Regions from separate parts of the Ferrimonas sp. SCSIO 43195 genome, predicted to be linked through region 2. Evidence: predicted binding sites of a transcription regulator. Region 2 holds the regulator's gene; the other holds the start of a gene.
What was found. Region 2 encodes ArgR, which controls arginine synthesis, uptake and breakdown. Its sites were predicted from a motif close to ANTGAATANNTATTCANT; they were not measured.
Positions count from the first base shown of each region.

Region 1: the regulator ArgR is predicted to act here: its motif matches at 4,419-4,436, upstream of J8Z22_RS08715 (YjiH family protein).

Region 1 covers NZ_CP072679.1:1,843,757-1,855,930, forward strand. The annotation lists gene J8Z22_RS08690 (GNAT family N-acetyltransferase) at 14-520, shown strand; gene J8Z22_RS08695 (hypothetical protein) at 480-806, opposite strand; gene J8Z22_RS08700 (DUF3413 domain-containing protein) at 1,000-2,790, opposite strand; gene J8Z22_RS08705 (YejL family protein) at 2,996-3,223, opposite strand; gene yejK (nucleoid-associated protein YejK) at 3,301-4,323, shown strand; gene J8Z22_RS08715 (YjiH family protein) at 4,616-5,986, shown strand; gene J8Z22_RS08720 (SIMPL domain-containing protein) at 6,202-6,909, shown strand; gene J8Z22_RS08725 (hypothetical protein) at 6,921-7,391, shown strand; gene J8Z22_RS08730 (dihydroorotase) at 7,455-8,801, opposite strand; gene J8Z22_RS08735 (M23 family metallopeptidase) at 8,883-9,701, shown strand; gene J8Z22_RS08740 (hypothetical protein) at 9,874-10,071, shown strand; gene J8Z22_RS08745 (GGDEF domain-containing protein) at 10,433-11,881, shown strand; gene J8Z22_RS08750 (SAM-dependent methyltransferase) at 11,878-12,174, shown strand, end outside.
Region 2 covers NZ_CP072679.1:370,092-382,265, forward strand. The annotation lists gene J8Z22_RS01815 (ammonium transporter) at 1-776, shown strand, start outside; gene J8Z22_RS01820 (Dyp-type peroxidase) at 1,043-1,987, shown strand; gene argR (transcriptional regulator ArgR) at 2,053-2,523, opposite strand; gene mdh (malate dehydrogenase) at 2,733-3,671, shown strand; gene ispB (octaprenyl diphosphate synthase) at 3,736-4,704, opposite strand; gene rplU (50S ribosomal protein L21) at 4,979-5,290, shown strand; gene rpmA (50S ribosomal protein L27) at 5,307-5,564, shown strand; gene cgtA (Obg family GTPase CgtA) at 5,713-6,876, shown strand; gene J8Z22_RS01855 (threonine/serine exporter family protein) at 7,012-7,719, shown strand; gene J8Z22_RS01860 (threonine/serine exporter family protein) at 7,716-8,177, shown strand; gene folA (type 3 dihydrofolate reductase) at 8,187-8,684, shown strand; gene J8Z22_RS01870 (DUF3718 domain-containing protein) at 8,807-9,196, shown strand; gene J8Z22_RS01875 (methyl-accepting chemotaxis protein) at 9,303-11,327, opposite strand; gene J8Z22_RS01880 (symmetrical bis(5'-nucleosyl)-tetraphosphatase) at 11,471-12,174, opposite strand, start outside.

The DNA.
Region 1 (12,174 bases), 1.5 Mb from region 2:
CAGGATGTCCCTAATGACCGACCGCGCAACCTTACCCCTAACTCTTCGTCGCCATAGTGAGGCGGACTTGCCATTCTTGCGTCGCCTCTATGCCGATGTGCGCCGGCAGGAGCTGGCGGCGGCCCAGTGGCCCGAGGCCCAACTGCAGGCGTTTTGCGAGTCTCAATTCGAGGCCCAGTATCGCCACTACCAACAGCATTATTGCAGCGATCGCTTCGACATCATCGAACTGGATGGCCAGGCCATCGGGCGGCTGTTTGTGGATGCCTGGTCCACAGAGCTTCGTATTGTCGACATCTCTCTACTTCCCGAATATCGCGGCCGGGGCATTGGCAGTCATTGCTTCCGGCGCCTGTTTCAAGAGGCGCAGAGCAGCGACCGCACCGTAACCATTCATGTCGAGCGTAATAACCCGGCTCGAAAGCTCTATGAGCGTCTGGGCTTTCGTCTTAAAACCGAGACCAATGAGATCTATCTGCTCATGGAGTGGCAACCGGCTCACGCTCGCGGGAAAAAATGACCTCGTAGCTGCCGTTGCCCAGCGGCACGCACAGCAGTGGTTGTTTGCCGGTGCTGGCATGTTCGAGATAGTACACCCCTTGCTCAAACGCCAGTGATTCGTCGCCCTGAAGCACCACGCTCAGGCTTTCAAAGCGGCTGTTGGGAAGTTGGCTGTGATTGACCTGGCTGATCAACAGCGATTGTTGAGTGCCATTATCGTCACTGACGGTGAGGGTTTCCCCCTCAAGCTGCATAAAAGCGGCAAAGGCGGTGCGTGGGTCTGAAGAGACAGAGTCTGTAGTCACGTGAGAGTCCTTTCGCACGAGTTTGCAAATGATGGTGGTTCAAGACCATCTTAGGTTTGGGGCCATTGTAGTCAAGTTTTGGCGGCCGAATCGGCCAAAATTCATCAATATTGATGAGCACTCGCAAGGGAACCGACAAAAAAATGCCCCGGACGCTGAGCGGACGGGGCGTTGTCTTAAACCCGGGTGGCGATCACTTAGCGAACAGGCGGCGATTTTCCTTCATCACTTTCAGCAATGTCGGCGCGTCCAGTTTGGCGTCGCGGACGCGGCGATTTTGCCGATTATAGACTCGGTAGTCGCCGCGGTTGTCGATGACCGTGGTGGTGGAGTCGGTTTTAATGGCGAAATAGCGCTTGTTGCCCACGACTAAGAAGTCGGTGTCCGACGGGCTATAGAGGGTGTCGCCTGAGCTGTACTCTCGGGTGTTATTGGTACAGCCTCCGAGCAGCGTCAGCAGCGTCGGTGCAACACCATAGTGGCTGCTGCGGTAGTTGATGGTTCTGCCGCTCTCCCCAGGCCAGCGGATGATCATCGGTACCCGCAGGGTGGCGTCGGAGAAGTTACGGCTCAATCGGTTGTCCAGGCTGGTAAATTCCTGACCGTCGGTGCCGGTAATGATCACCACGGTATCGCTGTCTAATTGGCTTAGCAGCTGCTTTAACTGGCCATCGAGGAAATGAATGGAGCTGCGATACTGGTTGAACAGCACCGCCTGGGCTTCGTTGATGGCCATCTGCGGTTTGACCGTGGGCAGGCCGACGAAGCCGACCGGGGTGCTGTACACCGAGGGTGAGTGATATTGAATCAGGGTAAAGCTGGGTGAGTGGCCGTTTTGCATCAGCTGCAGCGCCTGCTGAGTGCTGTTGATGTCCCGATCGGCAGCGGAGTCAAAGGCGGCCTCCGGGTGTAGGGTCATGCCTTTGAACATTACCGCCATCTTCGGCTCGCTGGCACTGACAGTGGTGCCGACCACATTCAGTCGATAGCCCTGCTGGGCCAGCACCGAGGTCAGGATCGGCTGATGCTGGTCTGCCTGCAATGAGTCTTCGTAGGCGGGCAGCAAGCCATAAAACAGGCTGCGCAGGCCCTGGTCGGCGTCGTTGCTGCCACTGTAGTGGTGGCTGAAGACATGGCTGCCCTGGCTCCACTGGCTCAGGTAGGGCATGGTTTGTTCATTGACCAGATCCTGCCTCAGGGCGTCGATTGCGATAATCACCACATCGGGCGAGTCACTGGCCTGGCACTGCATCGGTTTAACCGGGTAGTTGAGCTGTGACGTGGGGCGCGCCGTCGAGGTGCGCTCTGCCAGGGTCTCCTCATCGACAATGCCACGACTGGCCATAAAGCTGCGGGCGGTGGCCGGGTAGTGCAGGGGCAGCATCTCATCCATTTTGGTGATGGGTTGGTACACATTGGCGTCGGCCCAGATGTGAATCAGGTGGCCGCCCAAAAAGGCACTCAGCATCACGGTGGCAATCTTTCCGCCCCAGTTACGCCGGTTCAGGCGTTCGATGCGTTTCCATAGGCCGTTGGCGACCAGCAGTTGTATCGCCAGCATGGCCGCAGGAAGAATCAGCAGCCAGGGGGTACTAATCAGCTGTGGCAGATCGGAAAACGAGATGTCGAACACAAAGGGATTCAGGTGCAGGCGGTAATGGTCGAACACCAGAATATCGTACACCAGCACCGTATGAGCCAGCGTGGCCAACAGTGCCGCGTAACCCCGAAGAATTTTTGAGTAGGGTAAAATCAGCGTCAGTGGAAACAGACACAGCAGAAAAACCACAAAGCTGACAAAGGAGAAGTGGCCAAGCAGGGTGATGACTGAGTAAAACTGAGCCAGCAGGGTGTCGGGCCAACCAATGAGCTTGACGTAGCGCACGGCGATGGCGCTGGCCAGCAGTCCATTAAAGAAGGCGAACCAATGGCCCCAGGTGACCAGGCGGGATACTTTGTCTCTTTGCAGATCGGATGCGTGCATGAACGTCGTAATTTACCTAAGTTTGAGCCCATATCCTAAGCGGAAAAAAGGCGCTATACCAGCAAGCTAGTGTAAATCTACCGGTTTGGAAACGGTTTTTGCTCTACAGGCAGGAATGAGTGCGGCTAGCCGCTGCGATTATGGCTTTGTGTGAGTGGCCGAATCCGTGTCGGTTCAGGGCGTACCCTGAACCGAAAGCCGTGAATCAGGCGTCGGCGCGGCTGTCGACCGAGGCGGCCAGGGCCTGACCGAACTGCTCGGCAATTCGCTTGCGGGAACCGGGAGCGATGTTGCGGTTGATGATGTCTGTGGCGGCATTTCCCAGTACCATCAGAGCGAGATCCGTAGGGGTCTCATTCTTTTCCAGTACCAGAATCAGCTCGTTCAGCAAGCTTTCTACGTCGTCGTTGCTGTATTTAGACAGAATAGCCATGGCTTTTCCTGTGATGTTGAATTAAAGGCGCAGTATAATAGCGGATCTGAACGCTAACCACTAACACCAGGAAAAAGATGATTAAGATCGAACAAGCAATATTGCATGCGGTGCAGCGGGAACCCGATGGCCAACTGCGCTGCCGCTTGCGTCCCCAACCCCTGAATCACTCAGATGCACTGGATGAGCTGCTTGCGGAGCTGCATCGTCTCTACACCGCTAAAGCCGGTAAGGGCTTCGGCTATTTTGGTGTCCCTGAAGGGGATGGCGAGGCCAATGAGGCGTTTAAAGAGGCGTTGACTCAATGGCGCACTGGCAACCTCGGATTTGTGGAATACAGCGGCCAGGCCAGTCAATTACTTGAGAAAGAGTTGGCCAAATACGATTTTGCTCAGGGGGGCTACCTGCTGATGGCGGCCTACAACCATGTGGCGTGTGACTACCTGTTTGTGGCCCTAATGTCGCCTAAGCCGAGCGTTTCCGTGTCTCAGGAGATGGAGGTTCACGGCAGCGAACACCTGGATCTGTCGAACCTTCAGCTGGCGGCGCGTATCGATCTGACTGAATGGCAGGCCGATCCAAGCTCGAAAAAATACATCTCCTTTGTCAAAGGCCGGGCGGGTCGCAAGGTAGCCGACTTCTTCCTCGACTTTATGGGCTGTGTCGAAGGGGTCAACACCAAAACTCAGAATAAGCAGTTGGTGCAGGCACTGGAAGACTATGTGGCGACCACGGATCTGGATAAGGATGAACAGCAGCAGTGTCGAGATGCGGTGTTTGATTACTGCAAAACTCAGATTACCGCCGGTGGTGAAGTGCAGTTGAAAGACATTGCCGATGAGTTTGCCGATCATGGTGCGGAAGAGTTCTACCAGTTTACTTCTGCCGGTGAATATGACCTGGAAGAGGCGTTTCCCGGCGATCAAAGCACCCTACGGCAACTGAAGAAGTTCTCTGGCACCGGCGGCGGGGTATCGGTGAGTTTTGATGCCCATCATCTGGGGGAGCGGGTGGTCTGGGATCAGCGCAATGACACTCTGACCATCAAAGGGGTGCCACCAAATTTGTTGGATCAGTTGCAAAGACGCTTGAAAGCGTGAGCGAGATCGCATAAAAGAGGGGGCCCTGAGGATAACTCAGGGCCCTTTTTGTTTATAAGGTGTAAAAATTAACCGCTACAAAACCTTGCTGGTAAAGCGAATTTTTATTCATTATTTATATTAATTGGTGTTTTGGCGCCATATTTATGCAAATTGGAAGAATTTATATTTTACAACCCCTCATCTTTGGGCTAACCTGCGCAGCAACTCGTGTTATACGAATCGCATTTCGGCGCTGCGCAGGGCTCACAGGGGCCGGCAGACGCATAAGATAAGAATGAAAGGCACAACCATGCACAAGCAAGCAACAAACGACGCTCAGTTGAAAACCAGCAGAAACCTGCTGCTGTTTTTGCTGCCCTCCCTGATGGGGGTTCTGTTGTTCATGACTCCGGTCATGTCAGGAGAGGGATTGACCATCCCCATCGCCATTTTGGCTAATGGCCTGAAGTCCGTTATCGGTGAGTCTTTGCCGTCGGTAGTGGCCGTGGTAGTGGTTCTGATGGGGGTGCTGACCATCCTGACTAAACTGCTGCGTCCGGCGTTTGTCACCAACAACAGCTTTCTCAATGGTCTGTTGAACGTATCGCCGCTGTGGTTTGTGACTCGCCTGCTGGGTGCGGCTTTTGTGATCATGGTGGTGACCGGCAGTGGCCCAGAAATGGTCACCAGTGGGGATACCGGCGCCTTTGTGTTCGGTGACCTGCTGCCCACTTTGTTCTCGGTATTTATCTTCGCCGGCTTGCTGCTGCCGTTGCTGACCCATTTTGGTTTGTTGGAGTTGATCGGTACGCTATTGACGAAGATCATGCGCCCGGTGTTCAACCTGCCTGGCCGTTCCGCCATTGATTGTCTGGCCTCCTGGTTGGGGGATGGCAGTGTCGGCATTCTGATGTCCAGCAAGCAGTATGAAGACAAGTGCTATACCCAGCGTGAAGCCGCGGTGATCGGCACGACCTTCTCTGCGGTTTCCATCAGTTTCAGCCTGGTGGTGATTGCCCAGGTCAGCCTGGAACATCTGTTTGTGCCTTTCTACGCCACTATCTGTATCGCCGGTTTTGTGGTCGCCGTGGTGGTTCCTCGCCTGCCGCCACTGCGCAACAAGAAAGACCTGCTGATTGATGGCAGCAAGCGTCCTGCGGATGCGGAGATGATCCCTGCCGGTCACAGCGTCCTGTCTTATGGCTATCTCAATGCCCTGGAGACGGTGGATAAAATTGACAGCCCGCTGAGCGTGGCTAAAGAGGGCGTGAAAAATGCCGTCGACATGGTGTTTGGTATTTTGCCCGTGGTTATGGCGATCGGTACCGTCGGCCTGATCATTGCCGAATACACCCCATTGTTTGCCTGGTTGGGGGCCCCTTTTGTACCGCTGCTTGAGTTGCTGCAGATCCCCTTTGCTCAGGAAGCGTCTGAGACCATGGTGGTTGGCTTTGCCGACATGTTCATCCCTTCGGTGATTGCCGCTGGCATCGACAATGAGATGACCCGGTTCGTGATTGCGGCGATGTCGGTGACGCAGCTTATCTACATGTCTGAGGTCGGTGCACTGCTGTTGGGTAGCCGGATTCCAATCAATGTGTTTGAGCTGTTCGTTATCTTCCTGTTGCGTACCCTGGTGTCGCTGCCGGTGATCGCATTGATGGCACACCTGATTTTCTGATGATGCTCACACTCCTAAAGGCCAGCGCAATCGCTGGCCTTTTGTTTTTTAATGCGGTGGTCGCTGTTGAGTATTAGGGGGCGGTGATCCCCCTTAACGGGGACTGCCCCGTGGATAGGGGAGGCATGAACTGCTCGCCCATGATATAACTGTCGTGGCCTCTACGGCTTTAGACCCTGATAAAACATATAACTAACTCTTTTGGGAGGAAAAGGATGTCTAACCGCTCGTCTTTAATTCTTGGCCTCAGTTTGGCCGTGGCCATGGCTCTGGCAGCACTGATTTTGAGTCAAGGAATGCAGCAATTTAAGCTGCTGGATCGAACCGTGGTGGTCAAAGGGTTGGCGGAGCAAGAGGTGGACGCCAACATTGCCATCTGGCCGATTCGTTTCTCCGTCGCCGATAACGACCTGACTCAGGTATACGACTCTTTGGAGCGACAGGCGGAGCAGGTGAGGGCGTTTTTAGCGCGCCAGGGCTTTGGCGATGGCGAGATCACCCTTAATACCCCGGAAGTCACCGACAAGCTGGCACAGTCTTATGGTGCCGAGCAATCGCCGCTTCGTTACAGCGGTACCGCCACCGTCACCTTATACACCAACAAAGTTGCGACCGTGATCACGGCCCGTCAGCAGCTGTTTACCCTGGCTAAGCAAGGGGTCAACCTGGCATCGGAAGATTACAATGCGCGAACCGAGTTTCTGTTTACCGAGCTTAACCAACTGAAACCCCAAATGATTGAGCAGTCCACCCGCAATGCACGGGAAGTGGCAGAGCGGTTTGCTCAGGACTCCAGCAGTGCATTGGGGAAGATAAAACGGGCTCAGCAGGGCATTTTCTCGATTCGTGACCGAGATTCAACTACCCCCCATGTGAAAAAAGTTAGAGTAGTTTCCACCGTGGAATACTACTTGGTCGATTAGGGGGCAGGCTGATGCGATATTGGATTTTGGTGTTGGTCACCGTGCTGGCCGGCTGTGTGTGTGCCCCACCGGAACAGCAGTTCCTGCAGCCGACGCAGGTGCTGTCAGCGGTGGAGGCCGACGAGTTTGAACTTTGCTTTAAGGTGCCTGTTGGTAAGCACTTGGCCGGACCGGTGATGACCAAGGTGAGTTATGTCGATGCTAAGGGGCACCATAGGGAAGCGTTTTTGCCGATGGAGTATGCCTCGAAAGATTATCTACCGGCACTGAAGGGCATTCTGATGTTCCGCAAGCCTGAGTACGAGTACCACTACCGACTCACAGAGCAGGGGCAGCAGACCTGGAAGGCGATTCAGGAGCTGGTGAGCCAGGCGGGTACTGAGGCGCAACTGGTGCCTTATCCTGAAAATGGCATGTGGCACCATCAGAGTTTGGCCCCGGTTTCTGCCAGTGCCGATGGTAACGATAAGCTGCGGTTGTAGACTGGCCCGGAGAAAACAAAAAAGCCTGAGCATTGCTCAGGCTTTTTTGATCGCGGCAGGGAGTTAACGGTCGAACTGCAGCCGCTGGCCTACCGGCTCGCTGGTGGCGGTACTGCCATCGAAGACTCGAACGCCGCCTACCCAGGTAGAAGCGATGGTGGAGCGGAAGGTGCGGCCCTCAAACGGACTCCAGTTGCACTTGTACAACAGGTTGTCTTTGTTGACCGTGTAGGGCTTATCCAGATCCACCAACACCAGATCGGCATGGTAGCCTTCGCGCAGGTAGCCACGCTCCTTCAAGTTGAAGCGTTCTGCCACGGCGTGACTGGTTTTCTGGACGATGGTTTCCAGGCTCAGGTTACCGTCATGATAGTGTTCGAACAGCGACTGCAGTGCGTGCTGTACCAGAGGCAGACCAGATGGCGCCTTGAAATAGGTGTTCTGCTTCTCCTCCCAGGTATGGGGGGCGTGGTCGGTGGCGATAATGTCGATAACATCGCGCTTTACTGCGTCCAGAATCGCTTGGCGATCCCGTTCGGTTTTCACCGAGGGGTTGCATTTGATCTGACTGCCGAGCGTGTCGTAATCGCCGTCGGAGAAGAACAGGTGATGGACGCAGGCTTCGGCGGTGATGTTGGCCCCTTTCAGGCTGTCCAGAGACTTATGGGCCTCAAACAGGGCCAACTCTTCGGCAGTGGTGATGTGCAGTACATGCAGCCGGGCGCCGTGCTTTTTCGCCAATTCAATCGCCATGCGCGAGGACTTGATGCAGGCTTCGCGGGAGCGAATCTCGCCATGGAGTTTCATCGGTACCGCGTCACCAAACTTGGCCCGGGCCGCTTCCTCGTTGGCGTCGATCATCGGCGTGTCTTCGCAATGGGTGGCGATCGGCACCGGCGCGTTGGCAAAAATGGCTTCCAGCGTGTCTTTGTTGTCCACCAGCATGTTTCCGGTCGACGCCCCCATGAAGATTTTAATGCCACAGGCGGCCTGGGGATCCAGGTTTTTGATCTGTTCTAGGTTGTCGTTGGTGGCGCCGAGATAAAACGCGTAGTTGGCCACAGACACCTCTGCGGCGCGTTGGTATTTGGCTTCCAGCGCATCGATATTGGTGGTCTGAGGATTCACATTGGGCATCTCCATAAAACTGGTGATGCCGCCGGCGACCGCAGCACGGGATTCGGTGGCCATACTGCCTTTTTGGGTCAGTCCCGGCTCACGGAAATGAACCTGGTCGTCGATCATGCCGGGAATGAGTAGCTTTCCGCTGGCGTCGATGACGTCGGCCCCGGCCGGGGCGTCAATGGCGGGAGCGATTCGGGCGATGCGTCCTGCATCGATCAGCAGGTCACTTTGCTGGCGAATGCCCTCGTTAAGCAGGGTCGCATTTTTTATCAATGTGGTTTTCATGGCGGCGTTTATGCTCTTGTAAGGGTGTAGGCGCCGCTTATAATAGCGGACTGGGCTCGGTTTCGCCTATAAGGAAGTGCGATGATATTCAGGTTGATTGTTGTTATTTTGTCAGTTTTTGCTTCACAAACTGCTGCTCTCGAGCTGCAGGGGGCGTTGACACAGGGCTCGTTAATTCGGGCTAAAGTTGCCCCGGGCAGCCAGGTGTGGTTGAACGACAAAGCGGTGCGGGTGGATGCCGATGGCAATCTGGTGATTGGCTTCGGACGTGACGCGCCCCTGAGTCACAAGTTGAAAGTGACTGGCCCAAACGGCGGCACTGACACCCATGATATAGAGATCAGTCAGCGCAGTTACCGGACTCAGAGCATCGAAGGCATTGCTAAGAACATCATGGAGCCGGACCCCGAGGCCATCGCCCGGGCCCGTAAAGACAGTGCCCAGGTGAGGCAGGCGCGGGCCACCGACTCCGACGCCCTGTACTGGCAGCAGCAGTTTATCTGGCCGCTGACCGGCCCCATTACCGGCGTGTACGGCAGCCAGCGCATCTACAACGGCGTCCCTAAACGTCCTCATTTTGGCGTCGACGTGGCGGCGCCCACCGGTACTCGGGTGGTGTCGCCCGCCGACGGGGTGATCACCCTGGCGGTGCCGGACATGTTCTATTCCGGCGGTACTCTGATCATCGACCATGGCTATGGAGTCTCCTCCACATTCTTGCACCTGTCTAAGCTGCTGGTGACGCCGGGAACCCGGGTCAGCCAGGGCCAGGAAGTGGCCGAAGTGGGCGCCACCGGGCGAGTAACCGGTGCGCACTTGGACTGGCGCATCAACTGGTATGGTGAGCGGTTGGATCCCCAGTTGCTGGTTCCAAAGATGGCAGAGAAACAGAAAAAATGATTTCAGAATCAACTTAGTGGTTGAGCATCACTGAGCTTGTTGATAGCATCCAGATGTCGACCTCTGACGGCCATTTGCTCTGAGGAGTGCCTGAAATAGGGATATTTCTCAGGCTGTAGCGGGCCAGATGTGGAGACATCTTTTCTTTTTTCAATTGCACAAGGAGTGTGTGATGTCTACCAAAGCACAACAGTTGTTAATCAAGTTGGGTTTGGACGCGGAGTTGAGCCAGCGTTTCTCTGTGGATCCGAAGCAGGTATACCAAGAATTTGAATTGGAAGCCGAAGGTCAGCAGCAGATTGAACAGCTGATTGCCAGCGGCGATGATGATTCTTCACTGAACGGATTGTTGCTTTTCGTTCATTTTTAAAGAGTCTAGATGGTGATCTTCGCTTATTTAACATCGTGACATTGTGAACCTGGGATATCAGCAAATGCGTTATGTGTGGTTTGTCGTATTAGTTTGTTGCCTGTCCCTGCCGGCATGGTCTGCCGAGAATGATGTTAACGATAAAAGCCAGCAGTTGGAGTTTCTTTTCGATCTGGCAAAAGAAGATCCTAAGAGTGCGCTGCAGCAAACGGAGTTGTTGTTGCAGCGCTTTAATTATCTGAAGCCCAACGAGTTTTGTAAGGCCTTGCAGGTGGCGGCAGTGAGCCATTTAGGGGTAGGGCAGTATCGGCGCTCCTATGAGCGGGCGCAACTGGCGGCCCAGTGTGCGCTGGAAAATAAGTTGTATAAAGAGTTTATCTACAGCAGCAAGATACAGGCCATTAATGCTGCCGCCTTAGGTGAGTTTGTCGAGTCGATCCGGCTTTTTCTCGATGCCTCAAAATATATTGATCGTGTCGATGATGATGCGATTAAATTCGATCTGTTGTCCACCATTGCCAATCATTACACGCTTATCGATGACTATGAGAGTGCCTCTTATTATATGGAAAGGGCGAAATTGTATCGCCAGAAAGGGGCTGAATCCACTTGTATGGAAAGCATGGTTGATCAGCATATTTTAAAACTCAAAGGCAGTTATAAAGAAGTATTGGCGAAACTAGAACAATCTCGTGAGCGGTGTCATACGGATGGTAATAATTACGAGATTATCATGTGGAAACTGTATTACGCCGATGTGAAGATCCACTTTGAAAAATACGACGAAGCGTTGACTGTCCTGGCGGACTCTGAACAACTCTATACTGAAAATAATATCGATTACGCCAGAGACTCGTTGCACCTGCTGTACGCCAAGGCCTATCTCGGCAAGGGCGATCTGGCTCTAGCCAGAGAGCACATTGATGATTCCGCGAATGAACTTAGGTACTTGGCTCAGGATAAATCGTCGTACGAAATTGAAGTGCTGAGGGCCAAAGTCAGTTTTGCCGCCGGTGAGTTTAAACAGGCGGCGGAGTATTATGCCGCGGCTCTTGAACTGAAAGAGCTGTATCTGAAAAAGCTCAACTCAATCACCTTTGCGGTGCAAAAAATTGAGATGAACGCATTGCAGCAGGAGAATCAGGTCAAGGAAGCGCAGGCCCTGCAGCGGGCTCAGGAAGCGCAGCTAATGAGTGAGCGCAATCGCAGTCGCGGGGTCATTGCCGTCAGCGCCGCCGTGGTAATTGGCTTGCTGGGCATGTTCATTACTAACCGCCGAATGGGACGCAGTCGTGACCATTTTCGCAACCTGGCTCATTACGATGCCATTACCAGGGGCATGAGCCGCACCTTCTGGCTGCAAAGCGCCGCCGGACAGTGCGCCAAACTGGATCCGTCCACGCCCATCTCAGTATTGATCCTCAAGGTGGACGGTCTCAGGGACATCAATCTTGAGTACGGCTATGGCGTCGGTGACGATGTGCTGGCCAGGATCAGCCAGGTGGTGGACCGGCATGGCAGCAGCGACAGTCTGCTGGGCAGATTGGGCGGTAACCAGTTGGCGCTGCTGTTACCCGGAGTATCGCGGCCCAATGCGGAATCCATCGCCGAGCAGATTCGGTTGGAGACAGAAGCGATACCGCCGGAAGAGCTGGAATTGAGGCAGGCTGTTACCGTCAGCGTTGGCGTGTGCGGTTACAACCGTCAGAGGGATCTGGCAGAGATGATCCTGAGGGCCGATCGGGTGCTGGATGAGATTCGCGACGGCGGCGGTAATCAGGTACAAACTTTTAAAGGAAGCTACGCATGACACAGGGACGTTTGGATGTGGTGGGCCTGGGGATCAGCATTCCCCGTCATACCAGTAAGTTCACCGAGAGTCAGATTCGCCATGCGGATCAGGTCTATTACTTGGTGGCGCACCCGGTGGCAGAGGAATACCTCGAGGGGCTGAACCCCAAAGCGCGTTCGCTGCAGCGCCATTACCATGAGCAATCTTCTCGGCCTAAATCCTATCGAGCGATGACCGACGAGGTGGTCAGTGCGGTGGCCGCCGGGCAGCGGGTGGTACTGGCCTTGTACGGTCACCCGAATGTGTTTGCG
Region 2 (12,174 bases):
TTGTTTCTGAATTGGGCTTCGTGGATTTCGCCGGTTCCGGCATTGTTCACATGGCCGGTGCGGCAGCGGCAATCGCAGGAGTGCTCCTCTTAGGCGCCCGTAAGGGCAAATACGGTGCCGATGGCAGCGTGCACCCCATCCCCGGTTCCAACATGCCGATGGCAACCCTGGGAACCTTCATTCTGTGGTTGGGGTGGTTTGGCTTCAACGGTGGCTCCCAGCTGCTGGTGTCCGATGCGGAAAACGCCTCGGCGGTAGCCAAGATCTTCGTCAATACCAACTCGGCAGCGGCCTTTGGCGCGGTAGCGGCATTGATTGTGTGTAAGCTGATGTGGGGCAAGGCGGATTTGACCATGATTCTCAACGGTGCCCTGGCCGGGCTGGTGGCCATCACCGCCGACCCGCTGTCGCCGTCGCTGATGCTGGCGGGGGTCATTGGCTTGTCGGCCGGTGGTCTGGTGGTGTTCTCCATCGTCGCCATGGACAAAGTTAAGTTGGATGACCCGGTGGGCGCCATCTCGGTACACGGTGTCTGCGGCCTGTTTGGCCTGATGGCGGTGCCACTGTCCAACGCCGATGCCGGTTTTGGCACTCAGGCCCTGGGGGCATTGATCATCTTTGCCTGGGTGTTCGGCGCCAGCCTGCTGGTGTGGCTGGCTCTGAAGCTGACCATGGGCATTCGAGTCACCGAAGAGGAGGAGTATCGGGGCATGGACATCGCCGACTGTGGCATCGATGCCTATCCGGAGTTCGTGACGGTCAAAGGCAGCAACTAAGCACGAACCCTGTCGATACCCTGACAACGCCTTCTTCGGAAGGCGTTTTTGTGTTTCGGCCGCCAGTGGCGGCGGCGGGGACGGAAAAAGGGACGGTTTTTCATTTTGTTCACCCCAGTTCATGCGTTGGAGCAAAGTCAGGGCGCGATCCATCAGGCACACTGGGCGGATGCCGGCGGGATAAAGTACTGGCTTCCTAACAGGATGACGATTATATCTTTATGTTGTTCGGTATTATTTTGTATTCTAGGTAATCAGGAGCAACGATGACCACAAACACAGGGAGCGATATGCCTCGCGAACAGGGAGGGGTGTGTGCAGAGGGCAACCTTCATGGGTTGTATCTGCTGTTTAATGCGGAAGATCAGGCCGAGCCGACCCTGCGTAAGGTGTTGGCCGAGATTGCTGTGTGGCTGCAGGCCTCGGTGGATCAAAATGCCGATTCCGCCTTTAATGGATTTGTGGCCATTGGGGCCAACTATTGGGATACCCTCTACCCCGAGGCGCGTCCACAGCAGCTGCGGCCGTTTCCCTCTTTCGAGCAAGACGACCGCAAAGCCCCGGTGCAACCGGTAGACATCTTCGTTCATATCCGTTCCGATCGTCTCGACATCAACCACATCGCCGCCATGGAGGTGTGTCACCGTCTCAAGGGACTGGTGCAGTTGGTGGAGGAGGTGCGCAGTTTCCGCTACCTGGATAACCGCGACCTGACTGGCTTCGTCGATGGCACCGAGAACCCTCAGGGTAGCCATCGCCGCACTGTGGCGTTGGTGGGCGACGAAGACGCCGGTTTTGTCGGCGGCAGCTACATCCATACCCAGAGGTATCAGCACCAGATGGCGCGCTGGAACAGCATCAGCCAGAAACAGCAGGAAGACACCATTGGCCGTACCAAGGTGGAGAATGAGGAATACGCCAGTCAGGATAAGCCGCTGACCTGTCACATCAAGCGTACTAACCTCAAAGACGCCGATGGCAACTCCATGGAGATTCTGCGCCAGAGCATGCCTTACGGCGACATGATGGAGCAGGGGCTGTTCTTCATCAGCTGCTGCCGCACGCCGGCTCACTTCGAAGCTCAGCTGAAGTCGATGATCCACGGCGATGGCCACGGCCATTACGATCACCTGCTTAACTTTACCCAGGCGGTCACCGGATCGGCGTTTTTCGCACCGTCGCTGGACTTTATGGAGCAGGCGGCTGGCTAAGCTTCCGCACTAACAGCAAAAGGCCCGCATTGAGCGGGCCTTTTTTAATTCTTGGGTTGTTTGGCTTAGCCCTTGTAGTTGAACAGGTCTTTGACCGTTTCCAGGGCGTGGTTGATGTTGTCGGCATTGGTGGGGGCGATAAAGATGGTGTCGTCGCCGGCGATGGTGCCAAGAATGCCTTCCGGCTTGCCGATGGAGTCCAGCAGGCGAGCAATCAGTTGCGCGGCACCGGGGCTGGCCTTCACCACGATCATGGCACCGTTGTGATCCACGTCCAGCACCAGGTTCTTCAGCGGGCTGGTGGCGGTGGGCACGCCCAGCTCGGCCGGCAGGCAGTACACCATCTCCTGTTTGGCATTGCGGGTGCGTACCGCTCCAAACTTGCTCAACATCCGAGAGACTTTGGACTGATTGATGGTGCTGAAACCGGCGGCTTGCAGCGCGGTCACAATTTCGCCCTGGGAGCCAAATCGTTCCTCTTTCAGCAGAGATTTAAACACGCGGATGAGCTCATCCTGGTTTCGGGTAGACTTCATGTGTCAGCTCGTTGTTTCTTGGTTGTTATTCACATTTTGCCTAACTGCCTGAAGATAGGCAACCGGCGGCGGATGTTTGACCTCACCACGTCGGCGGGACCGGGTCAATAAGAGATTGGTAAAATTGCCTTTAAACGCCTGTTTGGGTATGGTGGGCGCAGAAATAGAAACGCGATCCATGTCACATCAAAGGATAGATGGAGAACACCATGAAAGTAGCAGTACTCGGTGCGGCCGGGGGAATCGGACAGGCCCTGGCATTATTGTTGAAATTGAACCTGCCAAAGGGCACAGACCTGGCCCTGTACGACATCGCTCCCGTCACTCCAGGGGTTGCCGTTGATATCAGCCACATCCCTACCGCCGTCAATGCTCAGGGCTTTGCCGGAGAAGATCCGACCCCGGCCCTGCAAGGCGCCGATGTGGTGCTGATCTCCGCCGGTGTTGCCCGTAAGCCCGGCATGGATCGTTCCGATCTGTTTAACATCAACGCCGGCATCATTCGCAACCTGGTGGGCAAGTGTGCCGAGGTTTGTCCCGGTGCCTGCATCGGGGTGATCACCAACCCGGTGAACACCACTGTGGCCATCGCCGCCGAAGTGCTGAAAAACGCCGGTGTGTATGACAAGCGCCGCCTGTTCGGGGTCACCACTCTGGACGTGATTCGCTCCGAAACTTTCATTGCCGAGGCCAAAGGGCTGCAGCCGGATGAGGTCAAGATCAATGTCATTGGCGGCCACAGTGGCGTCACCATTTTGCCACTGCTGTCCCAGGTTGAGGGCGTCAGCTTCAGTGACGATGAAATCGCCAGCCTGACCGACCGCATTCAGAATGCCGGCACCGAGGTGGTGGAAGCCAAGGCCGGTGGCGGCAGCGCCACCCTGTCCATGGCCCAGGCAGCCTGTCGCTTCGGTACCGCCCTGGTGCGTGCCTTGCAGGGTGAGCAAGGGGTGGTCGAGTGTGCCTATGTCGAAGGCAATGGCGAGCACAGCCGCTTCTTCGCTCAACCGGTGCTGCTGGGCAGTAACGGTGTTGAAGAGGTGCAGGCTTACGGTGAGTTGAGTGCGTTTGAGCAGCAGGCCGTGGCCGAAATGATGGATACCCTGATTGGGGACATCAGCAAGGGCGAGGCCTTTGTGAACGGCTAAAGCCGGCGTTGAATCCGCAATAAAAAAGGCCTCCCATCGGAGGCCTTTTTTGATTGACGATCTCTTAGCTGCGGCGGTCCACGGCGATGCGGGCCAGGGATTCCAGCGCGGTTTTGGCCGGGCTGTCCTTGAGGGCCGCCAGGGCGGCAATGGCCTTGTCGGCTTCCTCGTTGGCGCGCTGCATGGTGTACTCCAGGGCACCACAGTGGTGCAGGGCCTTGAGAATCGGATCGATCTCTTCGGTGCCGCCGTTCTCGATGGCGGCGCGGATCATCTGCTTCTCGGTGTCGTTGCCCTTCTCCATGGTGTAGATCAGCGGCAGCGTCGGTTTGCCTTCGGCCAGATCGTCACCGATGTTCTTACCCAGCTCGTCGGCTTCGGCGGTGTAATCCAGCACGTCGTCCACCAACTGGAAGGCGGTGCCCAGATAGCGGCCGTAATCGGCCAGGGCGTCGCAGATGGCCGGATCCTGCTCCGCCACCACGGCGGCAAGGCCGGTGGCGGCCTCAAACAGCTTGGCGGTTTTGCAGTAGATCACCTGCATGTAATTTTCTTCGGTGGTGTCGGGATCGTTGCAGTTCATCAACTGCATCACTTCCCCTTCTGCCAGTACGTTGGTGGCCTCGGCCAGCCCTTCCAGCACCTTCTGGCTCTTCATCTCGGTCATCATCTGGAATGAACGGGTGTAGAGGAAGTCACCCACCAGCACACTGGCCTGATTGCCGAACAGGGCGTTGGCGGTTTCACGGCCGCGGCGCATGGTGGACTCGTCCACCACGTCATCGTGCAGCAGCGTCGAAGTGTGGATAAATTCGATGATGGCCGCCAGGCGAATGTGGTTGTCGCCTTGGTAATCTACCGATTGGGCTGCCAGCAGGGTCAACAGTGGCCGCATGCGTTTGCCGCCCCCGTTGATGATGTAGAAGGACAACTGGTTAATCAGTACTACGTCAGAGTGCAACTGGTCGTAGATCATCTGGTTGACCAACTTCATGTCGTTGTCGGCCAATTGGCGGATGGCGTTCAGGTCCATAATTTATCCGGCTTTGGGCTGCCAAAATCGGCAGCTGTAAGTATAATGTGCTCAGTATGGAAGCGAATTCTACCCAAATTCCGCAATCATAACAGCAGCATTTAGCGATTCATTGCGGTGATCCTCAAAATGGTCGGATCCTTTTGCGATCTTTTTCATCGTAGTGCTTGCCTGTTTTGTGTCCTTGGCGTAGAATGCCCGCCCATTGTCAACAAGTTTTAAGCCACACCCTGACCCCATAAGGCGCGGTCGGCGTGTGAAGCGGAGTTTTACTATGTACGCGGTTTTCCAAAGTGGTGGTAAGCAACACCGTGTTAGCGAAGGCCAGACTCTTCGTCTGGAGAAGCTAGACGTTGAAACCGGCAGCACCATTGAATTTGATAAAGTTCTTCTGGTTGCTAACGGTGAAGACGTAAAGGTTGGTGTTCCTTATGTTGATGGCAGCAAGATTGTTGCTGAAGTTGTGACTCACGGTCGTGGCGATAAAGTTAAGATCGTTAAGTTCCGTCGTCGTAAGCATCATCGTAAGCAGATGGGCCACCGTCAGTGGTTCACTGAAGTTAAGATCACTGGCATCAACGCTTAATCGGAGTTACTGAGAAATGGCACACAAAAAAGCTGGCGGTTCTACTCGTAACGGCCGCGATTCAGAAAGCAAACGCCTTGGTGTAAAGCGTTTCGGTGGTGAGTCTGTACTGGCTGGTAACATCATCGTTCGTCAACGTGGTACTAAATTCCACGCGGGTACCAACGTAGGCATCGGTAAAGATCACACTCTGTTTGCAACTGCAGACGGTAAAGTGAAATTCGAAGTGAAAGGCAAGCAGAACCGCAAGTTCGTAAGCATCGAAGCCGAGTAAGTCGAAAACCGACCGAATACGAAGCCCCGCCAATGGCGGGGCTTTTTGCGTAATACAGATACCTTCTGAGCCACCGCAGGGCTGTTGCCTTCGCGGCCTGGGCGATCCCAAGGTATACTAGAAACAGATTTTCTAACGGGTTAAAGCGATGAAATTTGTAGATGAGGTGCTGATCCGGGTTGAAGCCGGAGACGGCGGTAGCGGCATTGTGAGTTTTCGCCGTGAAAAGTACATCCCTAAAGGCGGCCCTGATGGTGGTGACGGTGGCGATGGCGGCGACGTCTTTCTGATCGCCGATGAGAACCTGAACACCCTCATCGACTATCGCTTTGAACGTTGTCACCGGGCGCTGCGCGGCACCAACGGCAAGAGTGCCGATTGCACCGGCAAGCGCGGTGAAGACAAGATTCTGCCTGTGCCTGTGGGCACCCGGGCGCTGGATTCAGAAACTGGCGAACTGGTGGGGGATCTGACCACCCACGGTCAGAAACTGCTGGTGGCCAAAGGCGGTTATCACGGCCTGGGTAACACGCGCTTCAAGAGCTCGGTTAACCGCACGCCGCGGCAGAAGACCCTGGGCACCCCGGGTGAGCACCGTGAACTGAAGCTGGAGCTGTTGCTGCTGGCGGACGTGGGCATGTTAGGGCTGCCTAATGCCGGTAAGTCCACCTTCATTCGGGCGGTGTCTGCCGCCAAGCCGAAAGTGGCCGACTACCCCTTCACCACTCTGATCCCGAACCTGGGTGTGGTGCGGGCCAACATGTCCGAAAGCTTCGTGATTGCCGACATTCCCGGTCTGATCGAAGGCGCCTCCGATGGCGCCGGCCTTGGGGTGCGCTTCCTTAAGCACCTGGAACGCTGCCGGGTGCTGGTGCACCTGATCGACGTTGCCCCCATCGATGAAAGCGATCCTGTGGAGGGCGCCAAGGCGATCATCAACGAGCTGCAAAGCTACTCACCGAAACTGGCGGACAAGCCGCGGGTGCTGGTGCTGAACAAGCTCGACCTGGTGTTGGAAGAGGAGCGTGACGCCTTGGTGGCCAGCATCGTTGACGGCCTGGGCTGGGAAGGCGAGGTTCGCACCATCAGTGCCATCTCCCGCACCGGCACCGATTCTCTGGTAAAAGAGTTGATGGAGATCATTAACGCGTTGCCGAAAGAGGAAGAGAATCAGGTGGACGACGCCGAAGTGGAATTCAAGTGGGAACAACACCACAAGGATCAGATGCAGCAGCCGGTCGTGGAAGACGACGACTGGGACGATGACTGGGACGACGACGATTACGATGTCGAAGTGGTATACCAGCGCTGATCGTTGATGATTCACAATTAAGGGGCCCCGTTGCCCCTTTTTGCTGCCTGTAACAGACGTTTTTGGGGAGAAACGAGTTTGGAGATAGCACAGCAAAATGAGGTCACCCGCCTGGCGGTGCGGGCGGCTCAGTTAATGCTGGCCTGGGGGGCGGAGAGTGAGCTGGTGGAAGACATCGGCCAGCGACTGGGGATTGCCCTGGGGGCGGAGAGCGTGGAGCTGTCCATCTCCTCCAATTCGCTGGTGATGACCACCCTGTTTCGTCAGCGTTGTGTCACCACCACCCGGCGGCTGCGGGATCATGGCCTCAACATGGCCATGGTGTGCGAGGTGCAGCGCATCTGCGTCATGGCCGAGAAGGGACTGCTGGACATCGAGCAGGTGGGCAGCAAGCTGCGTAACCTGACTCCCTGGAGCTGGAACCCCTGGTTGGTGGTGGCCATCATCGGCCCCTCCTGCGGCAGTTTTGCCCATCTGTTTGGTGCCGACGATACCGCGGTGCTGTTGACCGTGCTGGCCTCTTGCATCGGCATGGTGGTGCGCCAGCAACTGGCCAAACGCCATTTCAACCTGTTGATCAACTGGGCGTCGACCGCCTTTGTTACCACCCTGGTGGCCAGGCTGGCGGCCATGGTGTGGCCAACCCCGGACGCCGAAGTGGCGATGGCGGCGGCGGTGTTGATGCTGGTGCCTGGCTTTCCGCTGCTCAATGCCATCAGTGACATGGTCAAGGGCCATTACAACGTCGGCCTGGCGCGCTGGGGCCAGGCGACGTTGATGACCGCCTCGGCGGCCATCGGCATTACCCTGGCGATGCAACTCACCGGGATGGGCTGGTTATGAATCTGATCCAGTTACTGATTAATGGTGCCTACGCCGCCGTTCCCGCCGTAGGCTTTGCCATGGTGTTTAACGTCCCCGGTCGTTTCCTGTGGCGCTGCGCCCTGGCCGGTGCGGTCGGCCATATGTTGCGGGCGGTGTGCATGCACTGGGGGGCGCCCATTGAGTGGGCCACGTTTGCGGCGGCCGTTGCGGTCGGCGGCCTGTCTACCTTATGGTCGCGACAAACATTGGCGCCGATGCAGTTGTTCGGCGTGGCGGCGATCATTCCGATGATTCCCGGCACCTTTGCCTTTAACACCGTCATCGGCCTGGTGGAGATGAGTGCCATCGGCGTGACCGATGCGACTCTGATGCCGGTGGTGTATAACGCCTTGAAAACCATCTTTATACTGGGGGCGCTGAGCGTTGGCCTGGCGATGCCGAGCCTGTTGCTGTTTCGCACCAAATCAATCATTTAGGGACTCATGATGCGTATCTCAATGATCGCCTGTATGGCGGCCGATCGGGTGATCGGCAAGGACAACCAGATGCCCTGGCACCTGCCGGCGGATCTGAAGCATTTCAAAGCGGTGACCATGGGTAAGCCGGTGGTGATGGGACGGCGCACCTATGAGTCCATTGGCCGGCCATTGCCCGGCCGCCACAACGTGGTGATCAGTCGTCGCCCGGACTATCGACCCGAGGGCGTCAGCGTGGTGACCAGCATCGAGGCGGCGCTGGCCCTGCTTGAGTCTGAGGAGGAGCTGATGATCATCGGCGGCGGCCAGCTGTATTCGAGCCTGATGGCGCGGGCAGATCGCTTGTACCTGACTCTGGCGCAGATGCAGGTAGAGGGCGACACTCGTTTTCCCGATTATAATTCAGAGGCTTGGCAGGAGGTTGAGCGACAGATCCACCCTGCCGATGAGCGCAATTGCTGTGATCTGCATTTCGTTACCTTAGAGCGAATTGTGAGCGACGTTTAATCCATCGATTTTTGTTATGACATCTCCCTTGTTCAATTTGAATCGTTCAGGTCTTACGGTATCCTGTCGCTGTTAGCTAAAGGTAACCGGATATAACGATAAGTAACAAGGAGTGGCAAAAAATGAAAACAAGATTGAGTCTGGTGGCAACAGGTGCCCTGGCGTTGAGCCTGGCATGGGTAGCCCCGGTTCAAGCTAACGACCAGCTGATTGCCAATATTTGTCAGTACGTTCAAGCCGACAATAAAAGCCGTTTGCGCAAGAAACTGAAAGAGTCCCGCATCAAGGTGCGCACCATCTACGACGGCATTAAGTGCAATGGCGAAAGCATGATTCGCAGTGCCATGACCAACAATGCCGATGGCGTAGGGGTGTTTCTGGTGAAGAAACTGTCGGCGGCCCAATTGAAGGCCAAAGAGCAGGATGGCCAGAGCGTGTTGGAGTGGGCCAGTGCCCACGGCCATGGTGACAGCACCATCGTCAGCGCCATCAACGATCGCATCGGCGGCTGATCCTTTCCCTCTGTACTTTGAAAGGGCGACTTCGGTCGCTCTTTTTTGATCTGGAACCGCGAACAAAAAAGGCGGCCAGTGGCCGCCTGATTGTGTTGAGCGTGGATCAGGACACCTTGAACTCCCGAACCTGCTGCTGCAACTCTTCCGCTAACTGGGCCACCTGCTGGCTTGAGGAGGCGGTTTGCACCGCCCCGGACGAGGTCTGTTCGGAGATGGTGGCGATCTGTTCCAGTTTCTCGGAGATGGTTTGCGACACCGTGTTCTGCTCACTGGCCGCCTGGGAGATCTGATTGCCGGCGTTGACCACTCGACCCATGGAGTCGCTGATGGCTTCCAGGGCGGCGTTGGCCTCTTCGGTGGTGGTCACACTGCGCTGAGCCTGCTCCTGGCTCTGCTGCATCACTCGCTCCGCTTCCTTGGCGCCAGCCTGAACCACCTCGATCATCTGTTGAATCTCGGTGGTGGACTCCTGAGTCCGTGAAGCTAGCGAGCGCACCTCGTCGGCCACCACGGCAAAGCCACGGCCCTGTTCGCCAGCCCGGGCTGCCTCGATGGCGGCATTCAATGCCAGCAGGTTAGTCTGCTCGGCGATGCCGCGAATCACGTCCAGAATGCTGCCGATGGCGGCGGTGTCGCTGTTGAGTTTGTTGATGACGCCGGCGGCTTGCTCTACCTCATTGGCCAGGGTCTGAATCAGCTGGCCGTTGGTTTCCGACAGTGTCCGGGCCTGACGGGTTTCGTCGTCGGCTTGCTGGGTTTCACCCAGGGCGTCGTTGGCGTTGGTGGCCACCTGATTGGCGGAGCTGGACAGTTCATTGGTGGCACTGGCCACCTGATCGATCTGGCTGGATTGCTCCTGAATGCCCGAGGTGGTCTGGGCGGTTACTGCGGAGGTTTCCTCGGCGGCGGCGGCCAGTTGGTCGGCCCGCTCCAGAATCGAGCGAATCAGTTCTCTGAGGCTGTCGGACAGGGCATTGATGTTGCGGGCCAGGCGGCCAAACTCATCCTGGCTGTCGATCTCGATCCGCTTGGTCAGGTCGCCACCGGCCAATACCGCCAACGCCTCGTTGACGTGGGCCAGAGGCCGGGTGATGGAGCGGACGGTAACCACGCTGATGAAGGTGGCGACCACGATGGACAGCAGCATCACCGCCAGGGTCTCGGTGCGGGTAGATTGCAGCGAATCGATGGCCAGGTCACCGGTTTCGGTGTTGATGGTCGCCAGCCGCTGTTGCAGGTCCTGGCTGATGGCCATCAGTGCCTGATAGTGACGCTGGCTGCTGGCCAGTTGGGCATCGATGGACTGAATCAGGCGCAGGTTTTCCGCCTGCAGCTGGATCAGGCTTTGTTCGGAGGTGAGCTGGTCGGTCATCAGCGTCAGGTAGTCGGTCAGTTCGGTCACCAGTTCCTGCTGACCGACCTCGGCGGCGTCTTTCTTGAGGGATTCGATGCGGTAGTCGACACTGCGCAGCAGGAATTCGGTTTCTTGCCTCAGGGTGTCGAGATCGGCACTGGTGCTGATCTTGTCCATCTCCAGGGCGATGGACACCATGCTGGCCACGGCGGTATCCAGGTTGTTGGCTTCGCCGGCCATCTGCTGTTCGATGCGATTGTCAGAGGCTTCCAGATCCATGATGTCCAGCAGAATCGAGCTGGCATCATCGCCGGCGGTTTCCATCTCTTCCACCAGTTCGGCCAGGTTGGCCCGTTGGGTGACCAGGCTGCGCTTGTCGGTCAGCATCTGCTGCCAGCTGCGCTGGAACTGCTGGTACTGCTGCTCACTGTCGCCGGTGTTGAGGGCGAAGCTTTGGCGACTGCTCAGCAGAGTCACCAGCTCCTGGTAACGGCGCTGAAACTCGGAGTCCAGGGTGTTGAGGCCAGATTCTGCCTGAGTCAGGCGGCTGGTGTCGGTGGTGTTGTACGCCGACTGGATGTCGATGTACTGGTTATTGAGGTTCTGAGTAATTTCGTTGACCTTATCCTTGGCCGGTACCGAGAAGCTCTGGAACACACGGGTGTGTTCTTCGACGTTGTTGATGCTGGCCAGAGACAGGCCGCCCAGTATCAGCAACAGCAGGGTGACGAACGTGAAGCCGCCAATAACGCGCAGCGAGACCGTTAGTTTCATTGTTAGTATTGTCCTTAGCTTAATTTTCCCCCATTCGAAATCATGGTATCAAGCTGAAGGCGGGTTTGCAGTAAATAGTTACGGTTCTGAGGTCGGGAAAACCGAACCGATATTCGATTGACCTTTGACCAAATTTTGACGATTTAACCCCAGCTGCGATGGGCGTGTTCGATGTAACGGGTGTCGTTTTCCAGGCACCAGAACGTCAGCCAGTGGCCCCAACAGGCGCCGGTATCCAGGCTGATGGCGTTGGCATGGCGGGTGCGTCCCATCAGGGCGGCCCAGTGGCCGAACACGATGCGATAACGATCCAGCAGCGGGTGGGGGTGGCTGAACCAGGGCAGCAGCTCGCCTTCACCGTCGGGGCCGCCTGCCTTGCTGTAGAAATCCAGTCGGCCATCGGGGTGGAGCAGCCGCATCCGGGTCAGGCAGTTGATGGTGTAGGTCAGGCGCTGATAGTCATCGCCGTTGGGATCCCAGTGGTCCGGCTTATCGCCGTACATCTGGGCGATGAAGTCCAGGTAGTTGTCCGACTGCAGGGTGCGGCTGACCTCGGCGGACTGGTGCAGCACGGTGTCCAGATCCCACTGAGGCGGCACCCCGGCGTGGGTCATCAACAGTCGGTGCTCCGGCAGGTGGCAGTGCAGCGGTTGCTGGCGCAGCCATTGAATCAACTGGTCGCACTCGGCGGAGTCCAGCAACTCCTGTTGGCGATCCTTGGGTTTGGGTCGTTTGAGGCCGGCGTGGACCGCAAACAGGTGCAGATCGTGGTTGCCCAGCACGGTGCGACCGGCATCGCCGAGTTGGCGAAACAACTGCAGCACCTGCAGCGACCCCGGCCCGCGGG